One region of the Oceanobacillus sp. FSL W7-1309 genome, then DNA from elsewhere that is predicted to be linked to it. Evidence: riboswitches for the same ligand, from Rfam matches in the RefSeq annotation. Region 1 holds a riboswitch; each other region holds the start of a gene.
The links. A riboswitch is a leader RNA that binds a small molecule or an ion and turns the genes downstream of it on or off. The one in region 1 is predicted to bind S-adenosylmethionine.
Positions count from the first base shown of each region.

Region 2: it holds a riboswitch for S-adenosylmethionine, as region 1 does, so the genes downstream of both, NST46_RS04830 (iron-containing alcohol dehydrogenase family protein) here and NST46_RS17110 (carboxymuconolactone decarboxylase family protein) in region 1, are expected to answer to the same signal.
Region 3: it holds a riboswitch for S-adenosylmethionine, as region 1 does, so the genes downstream of both, NST46_RS21090 (cyclase family protein) here and NST46_RS17110 (carboxymuconolactone decarboxylase family protein) in region 1, are expected to answer to the same signal.

Region 1 is NZ_JBBOBX010000002.1:880,139-882,409, reverse strand. It holds gene sigK (RNA polymerase sporulation sigma factor SigK) at 1-151, opposite strand, end outside; SAM riboswitch class I at 647-753, shown strand; gene NST46_RS17110 (carboxymuconolactone decarboxylase family protein) at 874-1,539, shown strand; gene NST46_RS17105 (LLM class flavin-dependent oxidoreductase) at 1,608-2,271, shown strand, end outside.
Region 2 is NZ_JBBOBX010000001.1:1,070,394-1,072,664, forward strand. It holds gene NST46_RS04825 (N-acetylmuramoyl-L-alanine amidase) at 185-982, shown strand; SAM riboswitch class I at 1,073-1,192, shown strand; gene NST46_RS04830 (iron-containing alcohol dehydrogenase family protein) at 1,278-2,271, shown strand, end outside.
Region 3 is NZ_JBBOBX010000002.1:1,721,115-1,723,385, reverse strand. It holds gene NST46_RS21095 (5-methyltetrahydropteroyltriglutamate--homocysteine S-methyltransferase) at 1-177, opposite strand, end outside; gene NST46_RS21090 (cyclase family protein) at 199-951, opposite strand; SAM riboswitch class I at 1,051-1,153, opposite strand; gene NST46_RS21085 (MBL fold metallo-hydrolase) at 1,334-2,271, shown strand, end outside.

The DNA.
Region 1 (2,271 bases):
TGGCTGTTTCACTTCCATTTTGCATTTCCTCGATGTATTTCGCTTCTTCATCAGAGGGTAATGGTTGCGGGAATGCATGGTTTTTTACATAAGAAACAAAAAAGAGGGCTTCCTTAATTAGAAGAGCAAGCACAGATAAAATCCCGGACAAACGCAATCACCTCCTAAGTGAACAGTCTGCTTCAAGATTGGGCTTTTGCCTATATAACATCTTTATGACTTAAAGAGAGGATTCGTGTCTGTCCACGAAAATTTGTTATGGAAACAGGCTTTTTAAGGTTTTAGTTGATTTGATAACGGACTTATTCATCAAATACTTTGTGAAAAGATAAAGGTTGGTTTGTAACTCGTACCTATATTACATACTAGCGATAAGATTAAAAAAACGTTCATCGCATCCAATAAATGGGTGCAGTAGGTGGTCAAGAGGATTGGATTATTGGAGTAGCACAGGAGCTAGCAAAGCAAAAGATTTTGACGATATAACTTTGGAATGAGCACGTTACAATAAATAGTTTCATATAGGTCAAATGAACGTCATCTTGCGCTAAATATCTAACTTTTGTATTAAATTCAAAAAACAGAGTTGACATGATTCGTTACCAGGTGTATGATGTGAACAATTCCTATTAATTGAATATGATTTTTCTTATCAAGAGTCAGGGGAGGAACTGGTCCTACGATCCTGCGGCAACCGTTACAATGATGTAACAAGGTGCTAATTCCAGCAAGCAAATGCTTGAAAGATGAGATGAGTGATTTAGAACCTCTTCCTCATCAGAAGAGGTTTTTTCATTTGATTAAAAACCAAGTAATATCATGGGAAAGATTATATTGCGATGAATAGGTAAATTTGAAAAGGGAGCGAAGAAAATGGGTGTAACAAAAACAGATAGCTTGTACAGAAAGGATTATTTTGGAAGGCTTCAGGAACTAAAGAAATATGCACCAGATGCGTTCGAGTCATTTTTTGCTTTTAATAATCGAGCATTGGCTGAAGGGGAATTATCCGTAAAGTTAAAGGAATTAATTGCAGTTGCTGTGGCACACATTACTGGATGTCCGTATTGTATTGATTTACATGTGAAAAATGTCAAAAAGCAGAAAGCAAGTAAGGAAGAGGTGGCAGAGGCGATTTTCGTTGCAACAGCATTAAAGGCGGGATCAGCTGCGGCACATGGAGTAAATGCACTAAATGCTTACGATGGAAATAGTGACGAGGAATTGTATAAAGCATCGTATTTCAACCGAATAAAGGAATTTTCTAAGTTGAACGATGAAACCTTTAAGGCATTTTTAAATTTTGATCACCATTCCATAAAAGCAGAAAACTTAAGTGAAAAAGAAAAAGAGTTAATTGCAGTTGCTTGTGCACATACAACAGGTTGTGCGTATTGTATTAATTTGCATACGAAAAATGCAAAAAATACAGGAGCAAACTTAGCAGAGATTTCTGAAGCAATTTTTGTTGCTGTAGCACTGAAAGCTGGATCGGCAATCGCACATAGTGTAAATGCCTTAAACGCTTTTGACGAGTAGTATTGTTTCTGATAATCGTGCGAGCAGTAAAGCCATATCTAAGCAAATTTATAGGAGGAGTGTTCCAGTTGGAAAAACAAATTCATCTGAACGGCTTTGTACAAAATTCACCATCGCCTCATTCCATGGGGTTATGGAAACATGAAAAAGATAAGGGGGCTTTTCATAATCGAATTCATTATTGGACAGAAACAGCGCAAGTGTTAGAGCGAGGAAAATTTGATGCCGTATTTATTGCCGATGTGCTAGGCACGTATTCTGTTTATGGTAGTAATCATGATGCTGCAATTAAGCATGCTGTGCAATTGCCGGCACATGATCCATTAATGCCAATTGCAGCTATGGTAGCGGTTACAAAGCGCATCGGATTCGCTCCAACGATTTCAGCAACCTATGCCCAGCCATACGCACTTGCACGCCAGCTTTCAACACTGGACCATTTGACAGAAGGAAGAATTGCTTGGAATGTAGTCACATCGTATTTAGAGAGTGAGGCAATTAATCTGGGCCTGTCAGGTAGATTGCCTAAAAATTTACGCTATGACCGTGCTGATGAATTTCTTGAGGTCGTTTACAAGTTATGGGAACACAGCTGGGAAGACGAAGCGGTTGTTTATGATAAGGAGACGGATACCTTTGCAGATCCTAAAAAAGTACATACGATCGATCACACAGGTGAATTTTATCATGTACCTGGTCCACATTTGACGGAGCCATCACCACAACGGACTC
Region 2 (2,271 bases), on a different contig from region 1:
AATAAATTAAATCAAATATTACCTCCCCAAATCTACATTCACATCGATTGTAGTTTTGAAAAGAAGTACCATAAGCAAACGAGAAAAAGACGGAGGTGACAAAAATGGATTTTAACTAAGACAGTGTTGTTTGTCCAATTCGATTTTTCTTATCAACCATACGTTATATTAGGAGGAGATTTTAATGAAACTTTATTTAGACCCAGGTCATGGCGGAACAGATTCCGGTGCTACTGGAAATGGAATACAAGAAAAAGATGTTGTTCTTGATATCGCGTTGCGAATACGCGATCTGCTAATTGGAAACTACAGTAATGTTAGTGTTCAAATGAGTCGTACTGGAAACACAACAAAAAGTCTCGCCCAACGAACAAATGAAGCAAATGCATGGGGTGCTGATTATTTTCTATCTATTCATTGTAATGCATTTAACGGCTCTGCTGATGGCTATGAGGATTTCATTCATAGCAGCCTTTCAGATAGTTCACAGACTGCTAGATATCGAGACATTCTACATGCAGAAATAATTAAAGTTAACGGATTACGAAATCGTGGTAAAAAGAAAGCTAATTTCCATGTATTACGTGAGTCGTCCATGCCAGCAATGCTAACGGAAAATGGTTTTATCGACCATAGTGGAAATGCAGCTTTAATGAAACAGAACGCATGGAAGCAGCGAGTAGCAGAAGGGCATGTCAACGGACTAGCGAGAGCATTTAACCTGCAAGAAAAAAACGGAGGTCCTGGTACCGGCCAACTGTATAAGGTTATTGCTGGTTCCTTTAAATCAAAAGCAAATGCAGATGATCGTGTATCTTTCCTAAATTCTAAAGGCATTCAAGCTTTTGTAGAACAGGTTACGATTTCAGGTGAAACTTGGTATCGCGTTCAGGCTGGTGCATTTACAAACAGGACAAATGCAGAGAATCATTTACAGGTTGTCCGTAACACTGGAATCGATGCATTTATTATCATCCAGTAAATATATAACAGATTTAGTATGAATAAATGAAATCAATTGACTTTTCAACCAATAGATTATAAGATATATGAAATAACAAATTCATAAACACTCTTATGAAGAGCGGCGGAGGGACTGGCCCGATGAAGCCCGGCAACCATTCCAGTTAAATTCAACTGAGAATAGGTGCTAATTCCTGCAAAATACAATATGTATTTTGGAAAATAAGAGGATGGTTACTTGTCAAGTATATCCATGCCTCTCTTTTTTAGAGAGGCATTTTTATTTTCCCGAAATACGATAAGGAGACGCTCAGATGACAACAGCAATTGTGAAAGGCGCACCAGGACATTATCGAATCGGAGAAGGCATTTTAAAAGAGTTACGTGTACTTCTTTCAGAGTTAGGCGTGAAGAAAATACATATTCTTAGCGGCAGGAAGGCATGGAATGCTGCCTCTCCTTATATACCAGAGGAGCTTGATCGTTCAAACATCACGTTTGTGGAAGGACATTGTACGCTTGAGGCTGTCGAACAATTCGCAACTTCATTTCAACATGATGGGGTTGATGCAGTAATCGGTATTGGCGGGGGGACAGCACTCGATCTCACTAAAGCCTCAGCTGTAAAAGCCGGGATTAAATCCGTACTTATCCCAACAATCGCAGCTACCTGTGCAGCTTGGACACCATTAAGTGTATTTTATCAAGCTGATGGTACCCATTCACACTATACCGAGTTCCCAGTAGCAAATACACTCGTGCTGATTGAGCCAGCTATTATTGCTGGTGCGCCACCTGAATACTTGAAGGCCGGTATTGGTGACACACTCGCTAAATATTATGAAGCAGATGCTTTAGTTCGATCCTTTTACAAGGATAAGGATTTACCTGTTTGGCTTCAGATTTCTCAATTCTCCGCAGCTTTGTGCAGAGATATCTTACTAAAGGATGGAAAAGAAGCACTAGAATCGGTATCCAATAAAAAGGTATCGGATGCACTCATACGCGTTATTGAAACAATTATTATGACTGGTGGCATGGTCGGCGGATTCGGGGAAAAGGCCGGAAGAATTGCTGGTGCACATTCCGTCCATAATGGATTAACAGAGGCTAAAAGCATCAAGCAATTTTTACATGGAGAAATCGTGTCCTATGGTATCTTAGTTCAATTGGCTCTAGAAGAAAAGGATGAAGAGCTAAAAAGACTATTAGCAGTATATGATGATTGGGGGCTTCCAGCATCATTAAATCATTTATCCATTGACGCTCGAGACGAGGAACTATTGCAACGTATTATTAAGAAAACAT
Region 3 (2,271 bases), 840 kb from region 1:
AACTTCAATTTGTTTATCAACCACTCGCTTAATTTCCTCTGTCTCAATCGTACGAAGCTCACTTGCCGGAATAGCTCCTTCTTTAAAATCCTTTCTCGCTTTATGAACCCTGTCCGGTCGTAATAAACTTCCTACGTGATCTGCTTTAAATGGTGCTTTAATTAATGTTTTCGTCATGAAAATCCCTCCATATTTTTATTAAGGTAATATTGCAAAAGATCTTACTGGGAATCCAGTTGCTTTTTCTGGTTTGGCAACGATATTAAAGATATAAGCACCTTTTGTTGGTACTTTATCTAAATTGGTTAGAAGCTCGATTTGGTATGTATCTTGCTCCAGCACATAATACTCGCCAATGAGTGAGCCATTCTTTCGGACATCGATGGAGGAATCTGTATCAAATGTTTCATGACCGACAGCATTTACGTTTCTTTCTTCAAATAAAAATCGCAATGCGTCAATTCCCCATCCAGGCAAGTGACTATTACCAGCTTCGTCCTTATTTTCAAAAGCAGTTTTATCTGGCCAACGTTTACTCCAGTCGGTTCGTAACGCTACAAATGTACCTGCTTCAATCTCACCATTTATTGCTTCAAATGCTAGAATATCTTCTTTCGATAAGGTGAAGTCATTATTTTCTAAAGCTTCCTTTGACTTATCGATCACCACAAGCGGTAAAACAAGTTCCTTTAATTCAAGCTCTTCAAGATAACGTTGATCCTGTACAAAATGAATTGGTGCATCAATGTGTGTGCCGTATTGTCCAGGAAAGGTAAATCGTTGTGCGAAAAAGCCATCATCATGTGTGAAAAGTGTTTTGAATTCGGCATCGTCAAATGCTGCGAAGTGTGGTGAGTTTGGCCCGAATGTGTGCGTGAGGTCTACCCAATTTTTCTTTTTCAGTAATGCAATTGCCTGTTGCAATTCTGTTCCTGCTTGAACCGTTGCCATTTAATCCCCTCCAGTAGTTTTTTAAAACTTCTTTAAAGAAAAGAAAAAACCTCTTCTTAAAAATAAGAAGAGGTTAGGCACCGTATCGTCTAATATCTCTTCTTATCTTCAAGCAATCATTGCTTCTGGAATTGGCACAGTACTTAAAAAGTCTGTTGCCGAGGTATCATAGGGCCAGTCCCTCCACCTCTCTGGATAAGAAAGTTTTTTGTATGAAATTAATAATTAGAGTACTCCATACGATTCTGAATGTCAACCATTAAAATTAAGAATATTACATGTAGCGTGAAAAAAATTGCAAAAGTTAGAGATTCTTGCAATCTAACTGATCAACGCTAAAATTAATAGTATAGAAAGAGCTTTGTACAATGGGGATGATATTTTGTTAGTTAATGTAAGTGAGGGTATAGAAAAGCTAGTCGTTCGTTTTCCAGGAGGAATGCAAGAGGTAAATAGCTATCTTGTCAAAGGAGAGAATGGCTATACCGTTATTGATACAGGGATTTATTCAGAGGAAGCAATTGCGACTTGGGAAGCGCTATTTGATACTGGTGTTGAAGTGAAAAAGGTTGTTTTAACACATACACATCAGGACCATATTGGTCTAGCGAGATGGTTTCAGGAGAAAAAGGGAGTTCCCGTTTACACATCGAAACTCGGGTATAAGGAAATGCTGAAACATCGTGATAAGAAGAAAATTAAAGAAAATCTTGCTGATTTGCTTCATATGCATGGGGGGCCGAATTTGCCTGGCAGAATAGGTAATGATTCCTTTATCTATGAATTTGAACCAGATGGATTCTTTGATGAAACTGATACCATCCTGTTAGGGAATCAGTGTTTTGAGGTTGTTTGGACACCGGGTCATGCTCCGGATCACTATTGCTTTTATCAAAAAGACAGGAAGCTAATGCTGATTGGCGACCATATTTTAAATAAGATTTCTCCTGTAATCGGTTTGTGGACAGGGGAGGAATTCAATCCATTAAACGATTATTTTGCATCCGTTGAGCGGATGCAGCATTATCCGACAGCATTAGCCTTACCAGGGCATGGTGAGAATATCCATCGCTTGAGTGAACGTGTACAAACATTGATTCAAGGACATGAGCGTCGGTTAAATGAGGTTGAAAGCATTGTGAAAGCAGAGACTTTGACAGCAGCCGAAGTGTGTGAAAAAATTTATGGCAGCCTAAAATTTAGTCACTTTGTTAGCCCATTTATGGCGACTTTAACAAGACTAATATACTTAGAGTCGATGGATAAGATACACCGATTTTATGATAATGAGAAAGTTTATTTCAGCATTAACCAGTCGTA